Regions from separate parts of the Kribbella sp. CA-245084 genome, predicted to be linked through region 2. Evidence: riboswitches for the same ligand, from Rfam matches in the RefSeq annotation. Region 2 holds a riboswitch; the other holds the start of a gene.

Region 1 (9,733 bases), 4.4 Mb from region 2:
CCTAGCTTGTCCAGGAGGCCGCCGAGGAGACCGCCGAGGCCGCCGCCACCCGGTTGATCCGGGTCGTCGGGGGTGGTGGGCGGGCTGGTCGGGGTGCTGCTGGTCGGCGGCGGCTCGGTCGGAGTGGACGTCGTCGGTCGCTCGCTGGGCACGCTGGTCGGGCGGCTACTCGGGTGCGCGCTCGGCACCGTGGTCGGCGCCGTCGGCGGCACGGTCGGCGGCCGCTCGGTCACCACCGTCGTCGGCCCGGTCGTGTCCACGACCTGCGGGGTCGGCGTACCGCCGGTGATCGCGGGATAGCCCGTGGTCGTGAGGCCGGTCGGCAGCAGGGTCTCACCCGGCTTGATTGCTGTCGGCAACTGCGTGGGTACGGCGGTGGGCGTCGTACCCGAGGACGGCGACGCGGTGCGCGGGATGGCCGGGAGGTTCTGCGTCGGTCGACCGGGCTCGATCCCCGCGACCGGACTGGCGGGCTGCGGACCACGGCTCCAGAACGAGAGCAGGGCGAGCACGAAGCAGCCGAGCAGCAGTACGCCGACGCCGGCGGCGGCCTGACGACGGCGCCGCGGGTTCTGCCAGGGCGGGCGGCGGGATGCCGTGGCAGGGATGGGCCTCACAAGACCCGGAGATTATCGGTCGAAGAGCCGATTCAAACAGCCCTTGGAAGAAATTCCACGAAAGAACTTCACATTCCAGTAATTACGAACCGCCTACGCAACCGTAGGAATGCAGTGCGTTAGCTGATTGCTCAGATCAAGGTCTGCAGGCCGATGACCGACAGCAGCCGCAGCTTTTCGGCCGCCTCCGTATTCGGCGCGGCGGTGTACACGACGATGCGCAGATCGCTGCCCGGGACCGCGAGCACGTCACAGTCGATCGTGAACGCACCGACCTCGGGATGCCGGATGGTCTTCTGCTCGGACCGGTGGAACCCGACGATCGGCTGGCCCCACAGTCGCGCGAACTCCGCGTCCCGAGCGCGGAGCTCGTCGATCAGCGCAAGCAGCTCGGCGTCGTGCGGGTAGCGCGCGAGCGACGCCCGCAGATCCGTCACCATCGCGATCTGGAAATCCCGCTGCTGCTCCGGCGTCTGTACGACGCGATCGCCCGGCGACACGAAGTGGCGGTAGATGATGTTGCGGTCCCGCCCGCGCCACTCGGACGGGTCGCCGATCACGGCGGCGAACAGCGGGTTCCAGGTGATGATCGTCCAGGCGGCGTCGCACACGCACAGCGGTGCGCCGTCGAGCTGGTCCACGATCCGCTGCACACCGGGCGGGATGTACGCCGACAGCCGCCCGGGCGACGGCTCGACCTCGCCCGCGAGCACGAACAGATGGTTGCGCTCGGCATCGGACAGCCGGAGCGCCCGGGCCAGCGCGGTCAGCACCTGCGCGGACGGCGAGTCCGACCGGCCCTGCTCGAGCCGGATGATGTAGTCGACCGACAACCCGGCGAGCTGGGCCAGCTCCTCGCGTCGTAGCCCCGGCGCGCGTCGCTTCCCGCCTGCGGGCAGTCCGACCTGCTCCGGGGTCACCCGATCGCGCCAGGCGTGCAGCGTCCTACCGAGCTCAGCCATGCTCCCAGTATTCCGCGCCCGCTCCCGGACAGCCTGGTACTGCCATTCCCTAGGACATCGCGGGTACTACCTGCGCGATGCCCGCGGCGGGAGGGTGAAGCCATGACCACGACACTCATCACCGGGGCGAACAGAGGCCTCGGATACGAAACCGCCAGGCAGTTGATCGCTGCCGGACACACTGTGTACCTCGGTGCCCGCGACCCGGAACGCGGCAAGCAGGCAGCCGCCGACCTCGGAGCGGAGTACCTGCAGTTGGACGTCACGAGCGACGAGTCCGTCGACGCGGCTGCACAACAGCTGGAGTCACTCGACGTACTGATCAACAACGCCGGCATCCCAGGACCGCGCAAGGAGATCCGGGATCTGACCGCCGACGTCTTCCGTGAGGTCTTCGAGCTGAACGTGTACGGGCCGGTGCGGATGATCCACGGCTTCCTGCCGCTGCTGGAGCGCAGCGACAACCCGGTGATCGTGAACGTCTCCAGCGGTCTCGGCTCGATCGCCACCGCCGTGGATCCGGACGTCGCGACCAACGTGCCCGTCTGGGTGCCCGCCCCGGCGTACGGCTCCTCGAAGGCGGCGCTCAACATGCTGACGGTGCAGTACGCGCACCAGCTGCCGAACCTGCGGATCAACACCGTCGACCCGGGCTACACCGCGACCGACTTCAACGGCCACAGCGGCTACCAGACCGTCGAGGAAGGCGCGGAGATCATCGCCCGGCTCGCGCAGATCGATCAGACCGGCCCGACCGCGGAGTACTTGAGCCTGCACGGGACGGTCCCGTGGTGATCAGCACTCGATGACGTTGACGGCCAGGCCGCCGCGGGACGTCTCCTTGTACTTGATCTTCATGTCGGCACCGGTCTCGCGCATGGTCTTGATGACCTTGTCGAGCGTGACCACGTGGACGCCGTCGCCGTGCATCGCCATCCGGGCCGCGTTGATCGCCTTCACCGACGCCATCGCGTTCCGCTCGATGCACGGGATCTGCACCAGGCCGCCGACCGGGTCGCAGGTCAGCCCGAGGTTGTGCTCCATCGCGATCTCGGCCGCGTTCTCGACCTGTTGCGGCGTACCGCCGAGGACCTCGCACAGCCCGGCGGCGGCCATCGAGCACGCGGATCCGACCTCGCCCTGGCACCCGACCTCGGCGCCGGAGATCGACGCGTTCTCCTTGTAGAGCACGCCGATCGCACCGGCGGTCAGCAGGAACCGTACGGCGCCGTCCTCGGTCGCGCCCGGCACGAACCGCCGGTAGTAGTGCAGTACGGCGGGAATGATGCCCGCGGCACCGTTCGTCGGCGCGGTGACGATCCGGCCGCCAGACGCGTTCTGCTCGTTGACCGCGAGCGCGAACAGGTTGACCCAGTCCATCACCTTGAGCGGGTCCACCGACCAAGGATCCTGGGTGAGCTTCGTGTGCAGCGCGTGGGCCCGGCGCGGCACCTTGAGACCGCCGGGCAGGATGCCTTCGGTCTCACAGCCCTCGCGGACGCACTCCTGCATCACCTGCCAGATGTGCAGCAGGCCGTCGCGGATCTCGTCCTCGGTCCGCCAGGCCAGCTCGTTCGCGAGCATCACCTCGCTGATCGACAGCTGCGACTCCCGGCAGCGGTCGAGCAACTCCGCGCCGGTGGTGAACGGGTACTTCAGCGGGGTCGTGTCCAGCACGATCCGGTCGCCCGCCGCGGCGTTCTCGTCGACGACGAATCCGCCGCCGACCGAGTAGTACGTGCGCTCCCGCAGTACCGCGCCGGCCGCGTCGCGGGCGATGAAGATCATCCCGTTCGGGTGGTACGGGAGGGCCTTGCGGCGGTGCATGACCAGATCGGTGTTCTCGTCGAACGCGATCTCGTGCTCGCCGGCCAGCACGATCCGGCCGCGCTCACGGATCGTCTCGACCCGGGCGTCGACCGAGTGCGTGACGACGGTCTCAGGGTCGGCGCCCTCGAGACCGAGCAGGACGGCCTTGTTGCTGCCGTGACCGTGCCCGGTCGCGCCGAGCGAACCGAACAGCTGGGCGTAGACGGTCGCCGTCGCGGCCAGCAGGCCGTCGGCGGCAAGGCCGAGTGCGAAGGTGCGGGCGGCACGCATCGGTCCCACGGTGTGGGAGCTCGACGGGCCGATCCCGATACTGAACAGGTCGAAGACGCTGATCGCCATCGTGTGGAGGTTCCTTCCGGTCGCCGTTGACCGTTTGGTGTCCTCCCCGCTCTGTCAGACGGGAGGTCTTCCAGAGGTGCCTCGCCCGTGCGGTGAAGGTGCCTGAGAGATTCTTGGGGAGAGTTGCTCCTACGGCGCCCGGTTCCAGTGTCTACTCAGCCCGGGTCTCTCCCGCACGGGTTCATGCGGCTGTTGAATTGACTGACGGTCTGGACGGTACGGCGGTGCGCCCGCCAACGTCAATCCAGCGACCCCAGTAAGCCCCGATGCCGCGATCGGGGTCGGGCGGGGCTCGTCCCTGATGCCTTCAGCAAGCGATTGCCGAAGGATCGTTCGCATGAAGTTCATCCGACGCGCCCTGGCCGGCGCTGTAGTACTCGGCGTTGCGGCAGCCGGGCTGACGACGACCGCATCCGCGACCACAAGTCAGGTGCAATGGGCTGACTGCAAACCGGAAGGGCACGACGATCCCGCCCTGGTGAAGGGCTCGCAGTGTGCGACGCTCCGACTGCCCGTCGATTGGCGGAACCCGAACGGACCGACCTTCGACCTCGCGATTGCCCGCCGTACTGCGAAGGGCGAGCGGGTCGGGGTGCTGGTGTTCGGACCGGGCGGGCCCGGGGACTCCGGGGTCGACCGGATCAAGACCGGCATGACGCGGTTCAGCGCGAACCTGCAGGACCGGTTCGACATCGTCAGCTTCGACCCGCGCGGTGTCGCCCGTAGCAATCCGGTGGAGTGCTCGGCGGCGCTGCTCGCGAAGCAGCCGTCGCCGATCATCACGAGCCCTGCCGAGTTCACCGCGACGATCAGCTACAACCGGCAGCTCGCGACGGACTGCCGCGAGCACACCGGTCCGCTGTACGACCACATCGACACCTGGCAGACGGTCCGCGACGTCGACGCAGTACGCCGCGCGCTCGGTGAGTCCACGATCTCGTTCCACGGCAGCTCGTACGGGACGCTGCTCGGAGCGCAGTACGCCGAGACGTACCCGAACCGGGTCCGCGCGATGGTGGTGGAGAGCGTGATCGACCACGGCTCACCGACGACGAAGTCGTTCCTCGACGTCCAGGCGGCCGCGGCGCAGGACTCGTTCGACGAGTTCGTGAAGTGGTGTGACGCGTCGACAAGCTGTGCGCTGCACGGGCAGGACATTCATGCGCTGTGGGCTGGACTGCTGGCTCGGTCGAGTGATCCGTTCAAGCTGAGCTTCCAGGTGTTCAGACTGCTCTACGACCCGGAGTGGAGGGTGCTGGCTCAGACGTTGAAGGATCTCGAGACCCCGTCAGCCGCCGCCGTCCCGAGTGGACTCGCCCAGAACCCGTTGGCGGTGTTCTGCCAGGACTGGAACCTTCCGGTCAAGGACTACCGCGAGTACGCCGCACATCTACAGCGGCTGGCGCGCAACAACCAGGACATGCGCTACCCAGGTCAGCTGATGGCGGTGTCGATGTGTCTCGGTGCACCGAAGGCGAACAACCCGCAGCACGTGCTGAACGTCCACGGGCTCAAGACGCCGGTGCTGCTCGCCAACGCGATCCACGACCCGGCCACGCCGTACAAGATGGCGCAGAGCGTGCAGCGCCAGCTCGGCCGGTCCGGAGTGCTGCTCACATACGAAGGCTGGGGACACGGGAGCTACAACTCGAGCCCGTGCATGCAGAGCACGATCGACAACTACCTGATCGGGCGTGAGGTACCGAGGCGCGGCAGCGGTTGCGCCGCCGTACCGCCGGTCGGCTGAAGGTCAGACCGGTACGCCGGTGACTTCGAGGACGCGGTCGAGCTGGTCCCCGCGGACCAGCCGGCCCGTCATCAACCGGAGCTCGCTGCAGGCGGTCTCGAGCGCCTGCGCCTGGGTCCGGCAGTTGTCGACGAACCAGAACGGATCGTCGGGCTGCGGATCATCGGCGTCGTCGATGTCGGCGTACCAGTGCCGACTGCCGTAGTGCACTACTCGCACCCGTAGATTCATGATGACTACTCCCCGTACCCAGGGATACTGGGTCCCCCCTGGCCCCAGTCGGGGCCGCCTCGGCCTGGCGCGTGGTACGCGGCCCCCCACTAGCCACGCACCCGGCCGAGTTCGACCCTCCCCCGCTCTGTACATCGTGCTGGGCGGGCGAGTGTTACCGGTTGTGACGGTTAATTTTGAGCGATCGCTTGATTACTTCAGGTGTGACTTGGTCCACTGCTCCAGGCCGTCGGTGGTGATCGGCAGGTCCTCGGTGAGGATCTCCAGCCGGTCGGGGTGTACGACGACGTTGTCCTCGATCCGGATGCCGATGCCACGCAGCTCCGGGGGCACGGTTTCGTCGTTCGGGTGGAAGTACAGGCCCGGCTCGACCGCGAGCGCCATACCGGCCTCGATGGTGCCGGCGAAGTACGCCTCCGGACGGGATGCGTCACAGTCGTGGACGTCGAGGCCGATGTAATGGCCGGTCCCGCAGACGATGTAGCGGCGGTGCTGCTGGCCGTCCGGACCGAGCAGTTCGTCGATCGACGCCTCGAGCAGGCCCCAGTCCCGCAGCCCTTCGGCCAGCACCCGCAGCGCTTCGTACTGGAAGGCGCGGTACGGCGCTCCGACCTTGACCGCCTCGAGTGAGGCGAGCTGTGCCTTGTGCACCAGGTCGTGTACCTGCCGCTGCGCAGCGGTGTACTCGCCGGTGGCCGGGAACGTCCGGGTCACGTCCGCGGTGTAGAGCGTGCGGGTCTCGACGCCCGCGTCCAGCAGAATCACGTCGCCCTCGTTCACCGGGCCGTCGTTGCGGACCCAGTGCAGCACAGGTGCGTGGTTGCCAGCAGCAACGATCGACGCATAGCCGACGCCGTTGCCCGCGGTCCGCGCGCGACGGTCGAAGGTGCCCTGCAGCCAGCGCTCGCCGCCACCACGGATCGCCTCCGGCAGCTCGCTCGCCACGTCGCCGAACGCGAGCACACTGGCCGCGACCGCATCTCGCAGCTGGTCGAGCTCCCAGTCGTCCTTGATCCGGCGCAGCTCGGCGAGCGTCTGCCGCAACGCGTTGCCGTCGGTGGGCGACGTCCGTACCAACGCGTCCAGCATCGGCTCGACGCCGGGCACCGAGAGCATGAACGGGACGGCGCCACGCACCGCCGCGGGCAGCTCCTCGAGCGGACGGCAGGCGATCTGCAGCGCGTCCGACCAGTCCTTCAGGCCCGGCACCGGGCCGATCCACAGCTCACCGTCGCGCGCGTTCGCGAAGAAGTCCGCCTCCTCCGGGCCGGCCGTCTCGCGCAGGTAGAGCGTCGAGTCGCCGTCTCCGGAGATCACCAGTACGGCGCCCTCGGCCTGGCAGCCGGTCAGCCAGACGAAGTCGCTGTCGGCGCGGAACTGGTAGTCGGTGTCGTTCGACCGGACCGGCGCCCGGCCGGCCGCGAGCGCGATCCGCCGTCCCGGCAGCGCCGCGGCGAGCTTCCGTCGATGCTCGGCGGCCGCTTCGGCGAGCCCTTCCGGCACCGAAACCGACCGGTCCACCGGCCCCCAGCCACGCGAGATGAACTCCCGGAACCCCTTGGCGTCGATGGGGCGGTACGACTTCGGCGTTTCTTCGGTCCGGGCGTCATCGGACATGAGTGAGCTCCCCTTTGCAGCTGACGGTTTGATTCATCAACTCAGGTTCGGACGGGCACGCGCAAGCCCTTATCCCGGAACGCGGCGAGGATGCCTGCCTCGGAATCCAGCAGGTACTGATGCAGGTCGGCCGCGGCCTCGTCGTACCTGCGGGCTTCGAGCAGCTCGAACAGCCTGCGGTTCCGCTCGATGTACGGCTCGTGCAGCTCGCGCGGGGTCGCGATCACGTGGAAAAGGAGCCGCAACTCCGCGAGCAGCCGGCCTGTCATCGCGTCCATCCGGGAGCTGTCGGCCAGACCGATCAGGTGCTCATGGAAGCGCATGTTCGCCGTACCGACGACTGGCCAGCGGTCCGCGCGGGCAGCGGCCTCGGCTGCCTCGACGTCGTCCTGCAACGGCTCGAGACGGCTCGCCGGCAGCTCGGGATCGCGGTCGGCCAGTCCGCGTACGACGTCCACCTCCAGGACGCGGCGCAGTCGGTACAGGTCGATCACGTCACGCTCGTCCAGCTCGGGGACGAAGACTCCGCGGTGCAGCTTGTAGACGAGCAGACCCTCGTGGGTCAGCAGGCGGAAGGCCTCGCGCAGGGTGTTCCGGCTGACCTCAAGGACCTCGGTCAGCTCGATCTCGGAGAGTTGGGCGCCGGGCGGCAGGGCGCCTTCGGTGATACTGCGGCGAAGGATGTCGGCGGCGCGCTCCGCGGAGCTGCTCCGGTCCAGTCGCGCGACGTCGGCGGCGACGGTACGCAACCACGCCTGCCGTTCGGTCTCGGCCCCACCCGTACTCATCTCCGCATCATCCCGCACCGGAGCGGCCAGGAAAAGTAGAACAAGCCTCTTGCAGGATTGTTGAACAATCTCTAGGCTCGATCGAGGGAGGTGGCCGCATGGACCTCAACGCGGACATGGGTGAAGGTTTCGGTTCCTGGTCGATGGGCGACGACTCGGCCTTGCTCGACGTTGTCACCAGCGCGAACGTGGCCTGCGGATTCCACGCCGGCGATCCGTCGACCATGCGGCGGGCGACGGCCGAGGCGGTCGAGCGCGGCGTCGCGATCGGCGCCCACGTCGGGTACGCCGACAAGCCCGGATTCGGGCGGCGCTTCCTCGACATCGAGCCGGCCGCGCTGCGCGACGAGGTGGTGTACCAGCTCGGTGCGCTGGACGCATTTGCTCGGATAGCGGGTGATCGCGTGCGGTACGTGAAGCCGCATGGCGCGCTGTACAACACGATCGGCCACCACGTCGAGCAGGCGACCGCAGTAGTCGCTGCGGTGGCGGAGTACGACAAGACGCTTCCCGTGCTCGGCCTGCCGGGTTCGGTGTGGTTGCGACTCGCGGCCGAGGCAGGTCTGACCGCAGTACATGAGGCCTTTGCCGACCGTGCGTACACACCCGAGGGGACGTTGGTGTCGCGGCGCGAGGCTGGGTCTGTGCTGCACGACGCGGACGAGATCGCGGCCCGGTGTACGGCGATGGCGACCGGGCAGCCCATTCACGACAGCTCTGGCGGCTCGCTAATGGTCGACGCGACGTCTATCTGCGTTCACGGTGACACCCCTGGTGCCGTCGACATCGCTCGGCGGGTGCGTGGCGCGTTGGAGGGAGCGGGCGTCACCCTGCGCCCGTTCACCGGCTGATGCGAATCCTCCCGGCGGGTGACCGGGCGCTGCTGGTCGAGCTCGACGATCTCGACGAGGTGCTCGGGTACTACGCCGCGCTGACCGCGGATGCACCGGCGGATGTCGTCGACATCGTCCCGGCCGCCCGGACCGTGCTGGTCACCACAACCGGCGACCTCGCCACCTTGTCGCGAACCCTGCACGAGGTGACCCCTACCCGCGACAGCCGGACGGCCGGTGATCTCATCGACATCCCGGTGATCTACGACGGGGCCGACCTGGACGACGTCGCTCAGATCCTCGGCTGTTCCCAGGACGACGTGGTCGCGCGCCACACCGCCGACGAATGGACCGTCGCCTTCTGCGGCTTCGCGCCGGGATTCGGCTACCTGACCTCCACCGGCAGCTGGGACATTCCTCGCCGGTCATCGCCTCGGACGAAGGTCCCCACCGGCGCGGTCGCGCTGGCCGGCGAGTTCAGCGGCGTCTACCCGCGCGAATCCCCCGGTGGCTGGCAGTTGATCGGTCGCACCACGGCGAAGATCTTCGACCAGGAGCGCGACCCGGCCGCGCTGTTCCACCCGGGCCGTAGGGTCCGGTTCGTCGACGCGGGCCGTGGATGAGCAGCCTGACCATTCTCGAACCGGGGCCGTTGGCAACAATCCAGGACCGCGGGCGAGCGGGTCAGGCGGCACTCGGCGTACCGGCGTCGGGCGCCTGCGACCGGTCTGCCTACGAACTCGCGAACCGCCTGGTCGGCAATCGCCCC
Region 2 (9,733 bases):
TCAAATATCTCTGAGGACTACTCAGAAGTCCTGGGTCAGTCCGCGCCGTGGGAGCGTGGTGGGACCGTGGGAAGAGCTTGAAGACCAGAGAACACGAGATGCTTCGATGTCCGGTCCGGGGTTGCTTGCACCGCCAAGTCGTGCTCGTGCTTGGAGCAGGCCCCGCTCACCGGAACATAGTTGCCGCTGTGAGCAAACTTCTTTCCACAAAGCGCCGGCCTACGCCGGCGCCGAGCCTGCCCAGACGCCAACCCGGATCCGGTGTCGGGTTCGTCGAGTCGTGGGTGCTGGCGATACTTTGCAGCCGCTGTCCACGACTCGGCATACCGACCCGGGACCTTTCTCCACGACTCGGCGAACCAGCCGACCGGGTGGCCGCCGGCGTCGGGTCTGAGCCACGTTCTGCCGCAGATACATCAGCACCGACACCACCTGCCGATACAAGCCGAGCGCCGACGGACGACCAAAGGCTCTCCCTTGGTCCTCGATCGCGATGGGTCGATGTCCGCTTCGACACGCCAAGCGGGCGCTGTCAAACTCGCGGTCGATCACCGAGGTCGGCCGCCCCTCAGTATCTCTCCTTTTCTCTTTGCTCTTTGGCTTTCTTGCCTTACCTTCTACTCGAAAGCCTCCGGGGCGGGGCAGGAGCAGATTAGGTTTCGGTCGCCGTAGGCGCCGTCTATGCGGCGGACGGGGGGCCAGTACTTGGAGGCTCGGTCTACTGAGCGGGGGAAGGCGGCTTCTTCGCGGGTGTAGGCGTGTTCCCACTTGTCGTTGATGACGGATTCGGCGGTGTGGGGGGCGTTGACCAGCGGGTTGTCGGCGGCCGGCCACTCGCCGGCCGCGACGCGGTCGATCTCGTGGCGGATGGCGATCATCGCGTCGCAGAAGCGGTCGAGTTCGTCCAGGTCCTCGGACTCGGTCGGCTCGACCATCAGGGTGCCCGCGACCGGGAACGACATCGTCGGCGCGTGGAAACCGTAGTCGATCAGCCGCTTCGCGACGTCGTCGACGCTGATCCCGGTCTCCTTGGTCATCGGCCGCAGATCCAGGATGCACTCGTGCGCGACCAGGCCGCTCTCGCCCGTGTACAGCACCGGGAACGCGCCCTCGAGCCGCTTCGCGACATAGTTCGCGCTCAGTACGGCGGTCTTGGTCGCGTCGGTCAGACCGGCCGCGCCCATCATCCGGATGTAGGCCCACGAGATCGCCAGCACGCCCGCGGATCCGAACGGCGCCGCACTGATCGGGCCGACGCCGGACTTGGGACCGGCCTGGTCGAGCAGCGGGTGGTTCGGCAGGTACGGCGCCAGGTGCGCGGCGACTCCGACCGGCCCGACACCCGGACCGCCACCGCCGTGCGGGATGCAGAACGTCTTGTGCAGGTTCAGGTGGCTGACGTCGCCGCCGAACTCACCGGGCTTCGCCAGCCCCAGCAGTGCGTTCAGGTTCGCGCCGTCGACGTACACCTGGCCGCCGTGCTCGTGGACGATCGAGCAGACCTCGCGGACGCTCTCTTCGTAGACACCGTGCGTCGACGGGTACGTGATCATGATCGCCGCGAGCTTCGAGGCGTGCTCGGAAGCCTTGGCCCGCAGGTCGTCCAGGTCGATCGTGCCGTCATCGTTGCCCTTGACAACGACCACCTTCATGCCGGCCATCACCGCGGACGCAGCGTTGGTGCCGTGCGCCGACGCCGGGATCAGGCAGACGTTCCGATCGAGATTCCCCTGCGCACGGTGATAACCACGGATCGCCAGCAGACCGGCGAGCTCCCCCTGCGAACCCGCGTTCGGCTGGATCGAGACCTTCGCGTAGCCGGTGACCTCGGCCAGCCAGCGCTCGAGCTGGCCGATCAGCTTCACATACCCGGCGGCGTCCTCGATCGGCGCGAACGGGTGCACGTCCGCGAACTCCGGCCACGTGACCGGCTCCATCTCGGTGGTCGCGTTGAGCTTCATCGTGCACGACCCGAGCGGGATCATCCCGCGGTCGAGCGCGTAGTCCTTGTCGGACAGCTTGCGCAGGTACCGCAGCATCGCCGTCTCGGACCGGTGCGTGTTGAACACCGGGTGCGTCATGTACTCCGTCGTCCGCGGTACGGCGATCGCAGCGCCCCCGAGCGTGTCGTCGTACTGCACGCCGAAGGACTGGCAGACGCGGGTGAGCGTGGCGACATCGGTCTTCTCGTCGCAGGAGATGCCGACGTGGTCCGCGTCCACCAGCCGCAGCCAGATCCCGTTCTGCCGGGCGGCGTCGACCACGTCGGCGGCCTGACCCGGCACGCGGGCGAGCACGGTGTCGAAGAAGTCGTCGTGCACGACCTCGACCCCGCCCGAACGCAGCGACGCGGCCAGCTTGCCGGCGTAGTTGTGCACCCGGTCGGCGATCGCGCGAAGACCATCTGGTCCGTGGTACACGGCGTACATCGAGGCGACGACGGCCAGCAGGACCTGCGCCGTACAGATGTTCGAGGTGGCCTTCTCGCGGCGGATGTGCTGCTCGCGGGTCTGCAGCGCCAGCCGGTACGCCGGGGCGCCGTCGGCGTCGACCGATACGCCGACGAGACGACCGGGCAACGACCGCTCGAGGCCGGACCGCACGGACATGAAGCCGGCGTGCGGACCGCCGTAGAACAGCGGTACGCCGAAGCGCTGCGAGGAGCCGATCACGATGTCCGCGCCGGCCTCACCCGGTGCCTCGAGCACCGTCAGCGCGAGCAGATCGGAAGCGACGGCAACCAACGTGTCGCGCTCGTGGGCCGCCTCGATCAGCGGCTTGAGGTCGCGGACAGCGCCGTTGGAGCCCGGGTACTGCACGAGGAGACCGAAGAAGTCGCCCTCCGGCAGGCCGTCGGTGGTGTCGGCGACGACGACCTCGATGCCGAGCGCCTCGGCCCGGGTCTGTACGACGGCGATCGTCTGGGCGAAGCAGTCGGCGTCGACCAGGAAGCGGTCGGACTTGCTCTTCTTGTTCGAGCGATGGGCCAGCGTCATCGCCTCGGCGGCCGCGGTGCCCTCATCGAGCAGCGACGCGTTCGCCGTTGGCAGACCGGTCAGGTCGGAGACGACGGTCTGGAAGTTCAGCAGCGCCTCGAGGCGGCCCTGGGAGATCTCCGGCTGGTACGGCGTGTAGGCGGTGTACCAGGCCGGGTTCTCGACCAGTCGCCGCACGATCACCGACGGCGTGAAGGTGCCGTAGTACCCCTGGCCGATCATCGAGGTCGCGACGTTGTTGCGGGCCGCGAGCTGACGGAGCTCGGTCAGCGCATCGACCTCGGAGGCCGGCTCAGGCAGCCGGAGCGGCTCGGCAGAGCGGATCGAGTCCGGCACGGCGGCATCGACCAGTGCGTCGACGTCGGCGTACCCGAGCAGCTGCACCATGCGCGCGACCTCGTCCGGGCGTGGCCCGATGTGGCGGTCGGCAAAGATTGCGGACAGTTCGGTCATCAGAGGCTCCGTTGCTGACAATGCTTCCGGTCGCCTCCCCCTCTGTCACACGAACGTGCTTCAGAGTCGCCTGTGGCACTCGGTCCATGGGCCTGAGAGGTTCCGGGGAGGAATTGCCCCTTCGGCGCCCGATGACACGGGTCTCTCCCGAGTGCTGTGTACGGCTGAAACGAGGCTACCAGGAATCTTGGAACAGTTCGGGCAGGAGTCGCCGGGCGGCGGGCTTCGCCGCCTCGACCTGCTCCGCGGACGCCGACTGCATCGGCCAGCGGACCCGGGTGCCGACGTCGGCCCAGTTCCCGACCGCGGCGAGGAACTTGTCCAGCGCCGGGTTCGACAGCCCGATCTTCTGCAGCGGCGCGACGTGCGCCGCGAAGAACTCCGCGATCCGGCGCTCGACATCCAGATCGTGAGCCGTCCGTACGGCGCCGTTGGGCGACAGCGCAGCGACGTTCGAGTAGCTGCCGTGCGCACCGAGTAACGACATACTCGCCAGGAAGTGCCCCGGCACGAAGATCGCCAGCCCGGACCTCAGCGCCTCGTCGAACCACGCTTTGTCGCCACCGGCCGTCTTCAAGCCGATCAGACTGGGCACCGCCTCGGCCAGTTCACGCAGTTGCCGCGGTCCGACGGCGGTCTTGGCATGCGGCGGGTTGTAGAGAACCAGCGGCACATCCCCCGCCACCTCAGCCAGCCGCCGGAAGAAGCTCAGCAGCTCAACGTCGTTGAGCGGAATCCAGTCCGGGACGATCACCTGAATCGCTCCAGGCGCCAGCTTCGCCGCCCGCTCGACCCGCGACAGCTGCACCTGCGCCGACGGGTGACTGGCACCGAGCTGGAACGGTTTACCGGCCGCGGCAAGCAACGAGTTGATCCGGTCGAACTCGTCCTCGGTCAGCGTCTGCAACTCCCCCGCCGTCCCGTGGGCGTACAGCCCGTCCACTTCGGAGGACGCGAGTACGGCGAGTTGGGACTCGAGCCGAGCGAAGTCGATCGAGTCGTCCGCATTCAGGGGCAGCAACAAGGTCGCCCACACACCGCGGAGCGAGTCAGCAGTGAGTGGGCGCACAAGACAGAACTATGTCAGCCTGTCATCCGGGCGCGACGGCGGGCGGCGAGCTCGTCGCCGGCGTGGCCGTCGGAGTCGCCTTCGTCGTGACCGTCGGCACGCTCGGTGGGCAGCTCGGAGAGCGAGCCCTCGACCTCACGCCAGACGCCGCCGAGCGCGATACCGAACACGCCCTGGCCGCCGGCCAGCAGGTCGATCACCTCGTCGGGCGACGAGCACATGTACACCGACGCGCCGTCGCTCATCAGCGTGATCTGGGTCAGGTCGTCGAAGCCGCGCTTGCTCAGGTGCGCGATCGCGGTCCGGATCTGCTGCAGCGAGATCCCGGCGTCGAGCAGCCGCTTGATCACCTTCAGCAACAGAACATCACGGAAACCGTACAACCGCTGCGTCCCGGAGCCGGTCGCCGGGCGAACCGACGGCGAGACCAGACCCGTCCGCGCCCAGTAGTCGAGCTGCCGGTAGGTGATCCCGGCCGCGGCGCAGGCCGTCGGACCGCGGAACCCGACATCCTCCGGCATCGGTCGCAGGTCGTCGTCGAACAACAGACCCTGTACGCCGGCGGTGGCCGTAGCAGCTGCCACAGCCTCGGCGTGCGCGTCGGACGTCGACTGCGCCGTCAGATCCGTGTCGCCGGTGCGTGTCACGCCTGAGCCTCCCTGGATACCGACTGGAACGAGCCATCTCCGTGGAGTGACAGCACCCCACGACTCCTTCACGGTAAGCCGCCGTCCGGAGCGGGTCAACGACAACCGCATCGAGCCGGGAGCGTGTCGCGACCGCCGTACGAATCGTTACCAAGCCGCTCTTGTACCACCCGAGCCCAAACGCGCGGGTGGATCAACTCTTGTCGAAGTCCTCCGGAGTCACCTGATCGAGGAACTCGCGGAACCGCTCGACCTCCTCTTCCTCCACCACCTCGTCGTCGGCCGTCTCACTCTCCGGGACCGGGATCCCGGCCTCGGCCAGGATCTCCTCCGCGCAGAACACCGGCGTACCGGTCCGCAGCGCGAGGGCGATCGAGTCCGACGGCCGCGCGGAGATCTCGGTCTTGTCGTCGAAGACCAGGATCGCCTCGAACACCCCGTCGTTCAGGTTCACGATCCGGACCTGGCTGAGTGTGTGCCCGAGCACCCGGATGGTCTCGGCGAACAGGTCGTGGGTCAGCGGCCTGGGCGGTTCCATGCCCTGCTGGGCGAACGCGATCGCACTGGCCTCGGCGGCCCCGATCCAGATCGGCAGATACCGCTCTCCGCCGACCTCTTTCAGCAGCACGATCGGCTGACTCGAGGGCATCTCAACCCGGACTCCGACCACGTCGACTTCGCGCACACCTTCAGCCTACTCCGAGGGGAAGCCCCGATGAGGGCGTGCCTCCCGATCCCACGCCGTAGCGAGCAGGTGCTCGGTGCGGTGCATCGGCGCGCGGGGGCGAAGGGGTCGATGCGGAGCATCGTTCCCTTTGCACCCGCGCGGCGAGGTGCCGTGCCGAGTGCCGCGCAGTAGGCGTGGGATCGGGAGGCACGCCCTTGGCCCCCGCGGTTCGCTACGGACGCGGCAACCGGGAACGGACCAGTGCGGTATGCAACCGGACGGTCAGGGCGGCCAGCTCGCCGGTCTGTTCGGTACGCCGCGGGCCGGTGACCTGCTCGATCAGGCCGACCTCCCGATCGGCCGCCGTACGGAACGCGCGCAGGTGCCGGGGCTCGAGCCCGTACCCGGCCAGCTCCGCGGCGACCTGGGCGATCACGATCGCGTCGCCGCCGTAGTGGTTGCCGCTGGCCACCACCAGGCCGTGGCTCTCCAGCTCACCGAGCAGCTCCGACGAGACACCGGCGGCGGCCTGGAGCTCGCTGCGGGTCAACCGCAGCTCGGTGCCCGAGGCACCGAAATCGTCCGCGACCGGCTGGCCGGGGGTCTGCGGCAACGAGCTCGGCGCGACCGGCGGACCCGCGGCGGCCGGACGCAGACCGCGGTCGATCGCGCCGAGATGTTCCTTGATCACCTTCAGCGGCAGGTACTGGTCGCGTTGCGCGGTCAGCACGTAGCGCAGCCGCTCGACGTCGGCGGCACTGAACTTGCGGTACCCCGACGCCGTCCGGGCAGGCGTCACCAGTCCCTCGGCCTCGAGGAACCGGATCTTGGAGATCGTGACATCGGCGAACTCGGCCTGCAGCAGCTGCAGCACCTGGCCGATGCCGCGACCGTCCGCCGGCCCTCCGGCCGTGGAATCAGCGGCGCTCGGATCAGGCCTGGCCACTGGCGTAGTACACCAGCCGGTACTTGCCGATCTGAACCTCGTCGCCGTTGCTCAGCTGGACCTCGTCGATCCGGTCGCGGTTCACGTACGTGCCGTTGAGGCTGCCGACGTCGCGGACCTTCACGCCGTACGGATCGCGGCGGAACTCCGCGTGCCGGCGGGACACGGTGACGTCGTCGAGGAAGATGTCGCTGTCGGGGTGGCGGCCCGCGGTGACGACGTCGACGTCGAGCAGGAACCGGCTGCCCGCGTTCGGGCCGCGCTGGACGATCAGCAGAGCCGACCCGGCCGGCAGTGCGCCGACGGCGGCCTCGTCGTCGGCCGACAGCGGCTCACCGGTCTGCTCCGGCTCCGGCTCGGCGCCGATCGGAGTCAGCATCGCGGTGTCGGTGACGCCCGGCGTCGGCTGAGGCGTGGCCGGTGCTGCCGCCGGGCGGTCCGCGCCAGGCAGCATCGCTCCGCACTGCGAGCAGAACCGGCTGCCCTCGGAGTTCTCGTGCCCGCACTGGTTGCAGAACGGCATGCTGTGATCCTCCCGATCGCCGGGTGTCCGGCGACGTTTTCGATAGACCCCGTGTGAACAGTGTGACGTGCTGGAACAAGATGAGAGGGCCTCAACCCTCGACCAGCGGTTGAGGCCCCAAAACCTATCAGCTCTGGTCGAGCTGTCCCTGATAGGCATCGGCGTCCATCAGCGCGGCGACCTCGGCCGCGTCCTCGACCTCGATGTCGAGCAGCCAGCCCTCGCCGTACGGGTCGCTGTTCACCAGGTCGGGCTGGTCGGCGAGCGCCTCGTTCACCGCGGTCACGGTGCCGTTCACCGGGGCGAACAGGTCGCTCACGCTCTTGGTCGACTCCAGCTCGCCACACGCGTCGCCGGCCCGCACCGTGGTGCCGACGTCGGGCAGCTGCACGTACACGATGTCGCCGAGCTGGTCCTGCGCGAAGTCGGTGATGCCGACCCGCACCGGTCCGTCGCTACCGGCCTTCAGCCACTCGTGCTCGGCCGTGTACTTCAGGTCTTCGGGGTACACCTTCGTTCCTCTTTCACTCAAGGAGAACAGCTACTTGGTCGGGCTGGGCGCCGGGCGAGCGTAACTATGCTCCTCCGGCGCGTGCAAGGCGGCGATCGGGACCGTCGGCAGCTCGTTCACCTCCGCCGTTCCGCCCACCTGCGGACCGGTCACCTCGCTGACCAGACCGCCGGGGAAGTTGGCCGCCTCGGCCAGGTTGTGCGACTCGCCGATCGCCTCGATGACGTACGGCGAGATGACCTTCTGACCGTCGATCAGGATCCCCGGCGGATCGTCCACGAAGTCGGTGCTCGCGACCACCCGGACCTGCCCGTTGATCTGGATCGCCTCGGCACCGGCGTCGCGCAACTCCTCGATCGCGTCCAGCAGGTTGCTCGAGGTCATCTTGCCCTGCGGGTCGTTCAGCGTGATCCGGACACCGGGACCTGTCGCGGGCAGCGTACCGGCCAGGATGCCGAGAGTGCGGACCTGGGCCTCGGCCTGCTCGCGCGCCGTCTGTGCCTTGTCCGCGCTCGAGGACAGCGAGTTCTTCCGCTCCTCGAGGTCGGCGATCTCGCTCTCCAGCCGGCGGGTGTTCTGGCCGAGGCCGTCCAGGATCGCGATCAGGTCCTCGCGGCGGGCGTTCTGGTAGCCGTCGTCGGCCCGGTTCACCCGGACCTGGACCACGGCCACGCAGGCGACCAGCGCGAGTACGACGGCCACGATCGCCTGGCCGCGGGACGGCTTGAACCCGGCCTTGAGCCGCCGCAGCGCCAGGTTGGGCGTCTTCGGCTTGGGCATCGGGGTCGGCGTCGCCGGCTGCGGCGACTCGACCTCGGGCTTGGGCTCGGGCTTCGCCTCGGGCTCGGGCTCGGGCTTCGCCTCGGGCTCGGGCTCGGGCTTCGGCTTGGGCTCGGGCTTCGCCTGCTGCTCGGGCTTGGCCGGCTGCTCGGGCTTGTCGGGTTTGTCGTCGGTCATGTCAGGCCCGGAAGATGTGGCGCCGGATGGCTGCCATGTTGGTGAAGATCCGGATGCCGAGCACGACGACCACGCCGGTCGACAGCTGCGAGCCGACGCCGAGCTGGTCACCCAGGTAGACGATCAGGGCCGCGATCAGCACGTTCGAGACGAACGACACGACGAACACCTTGTCGTCGAAGATCCCGTCCAGGAACGCCCGGAGCGCGCCGAACACCGCGTCGAGCGCGGCCACGACCGCGATCGGCAGGTAGGGCTGGGCCCAGTCCGGCACGTCGGGGGCGACCAGCAGACCGATCACGACACCGATCACCAGTCCGAGTACGGCGATCATCTCGATCCCACTTTCGCGTAGCGCAACGCGATGGTCGCATCGGCCGGCACCAGCAAGGAGTCCTCCGTCGTGATCGTCATCCGGACATCGAAGTTGCTCACCAGGTACTGCACCCAGCGGCCGCCCGAGCTCTGCGCGAACCGGGCCGGCATGGTCGCGGTGTCCCCGATCGCGAGCACCGTGTACGGCGGGGTCAGCGAGCTGTAGTCGACCGTGATCGCACTGCCCGCGCCGCGGATCGCGGTCAGCGAGGTGATCCGGTGACCGTTCACCGACACCGCCTCCGCGCCGGACGTCCACAGGCCGTTGACCAGCTGCTGCAGATCGACGTCGAGCAACCGGCCCTCTTTGGAGTCGGCGTTCTTCGCATCGTCGATGACCGCCTTCAGCCCGGGGCCGGTGACCGAGATCGCACCGGTCTGCAGCTCCAGGTCGTCGAGCTTCTGCTGCAGCGCCGCGCCGGTGCTGTCGTTGCTCAGTCCGCTCGCCTGTAACCGGCGCACCTCGTCGGCGAGGTCGGACTGGTGGTTGCGCAGACCGTTCAGCCGGCTGTCGGCCTGGTTGATCCGGTCGATCAGTTCGCTGCGCTGCTTCTCGGCCTCCGGCGCGCTGCGGTAGTTCTGCGAGGCG

What was found. A riboswitch is a leader RNA that binds a small molecule or an ion and turns the genes downstream of it on or off. The one in region 2 is predicted to bind glycine.
Region 1: another riboswitch for glycine. It lies ahead of ACQPYH_RS41485 (L-serine ammonia-lyase); the one in region 2 lies ahead of gcvP (aminomethyl-transferring glycine dehydrogenase).

The regions. Positions count from the first base shown of each region.
Region 1 covers NZ_CP192053.1:8,641,587-8,651,319, forward strand. Annotated here, with positions in the region: gene ACQPYH_RS41470 (hypothetical protein) at 1-617, opposite strand, end outside; gene ACQPYH_RS41475 (helix-turn-helix transcriptional regulator) at 749-1,579, opposite strand; gene ACQPYH_RS41480 (SDR family NAD(P)-dependent oxidoreductase) at 1,682-2,374, shown strand; gene ACQPYH_RS41485 (L-serine ammonia-lyase) at 2,375-3,748, opposite strand; glycine riboswitch at 3,829-3,932, opposite strand; gene ACQPYH_RS41490 (alpha/beta hydrolase) at 4,086-5,495, shown strand; gene ACQPYH_RS41495 (hypothetical protein) at 5,499-5,726, opposite strand; gene ACQPYH_RS41500 (aminopeptidase P family protein) at 5,919-7,343, opposite strand; gene ACQPYH_RS41505 (GntR family transcriptional regulator) at 7,385-8,131, opposite strand; gene ACQPYH_RS41510 (LamB/YcsF family protein) at 8,230-8,982, shown strand; gene ACQPYH_RS41515 (5-oxoprolinase subunit B family protein) at 8,982-9,587, shown strand; gene ACQPYH_RS41520 (biotin-dependent carboxyltransferase family protein) at 9,584-9,733, shown strand, end outside.
Region 2 covers NZ_CP192053.1:3,775,994-3,785,726, reverse strand. Annotated here, with positions in the region: gene gcvP (aminomethyl-transferring glycine dehydrogenase) at 618-3,449, opposite strand; glycine riboswitch at 3,520-3,609, opposite strand; gene ACQPYH_RS18170 (dihydrodipicolinate synthase family protein) at 3,625-4,518, opposite strand; gene ACQPYH_RS18165 (MerR family transcriptional regulator) at 4,533-5,039, opposite strand; gene ACQPYH_RS18160 (bifunctional nuclease family protein) at 5,359-5,850, opposite strand; gene ftsR (transcriptional regulator FtsR) at 6,065-6,778, opposite strand; gene ACQPYH_RS18150 (FHA domain-containing protein) at 6,765-7,301, opposite strand; gene gcvH (glycine cleavage system protein GcvH) at 7,429-7,812, opposite strand; gene ACQPYH_RS18140 (DUF881 domain-containing protein) at 7,843-8,769, opposite strand; gene ACQPYH_RS18135 (small basic family protein) at 8,771-9,103, opposite strand; gene ACQPYH_RS18130 (DUF881 domain-containing protein) at 9,100-9,733, opposite strand, start outside.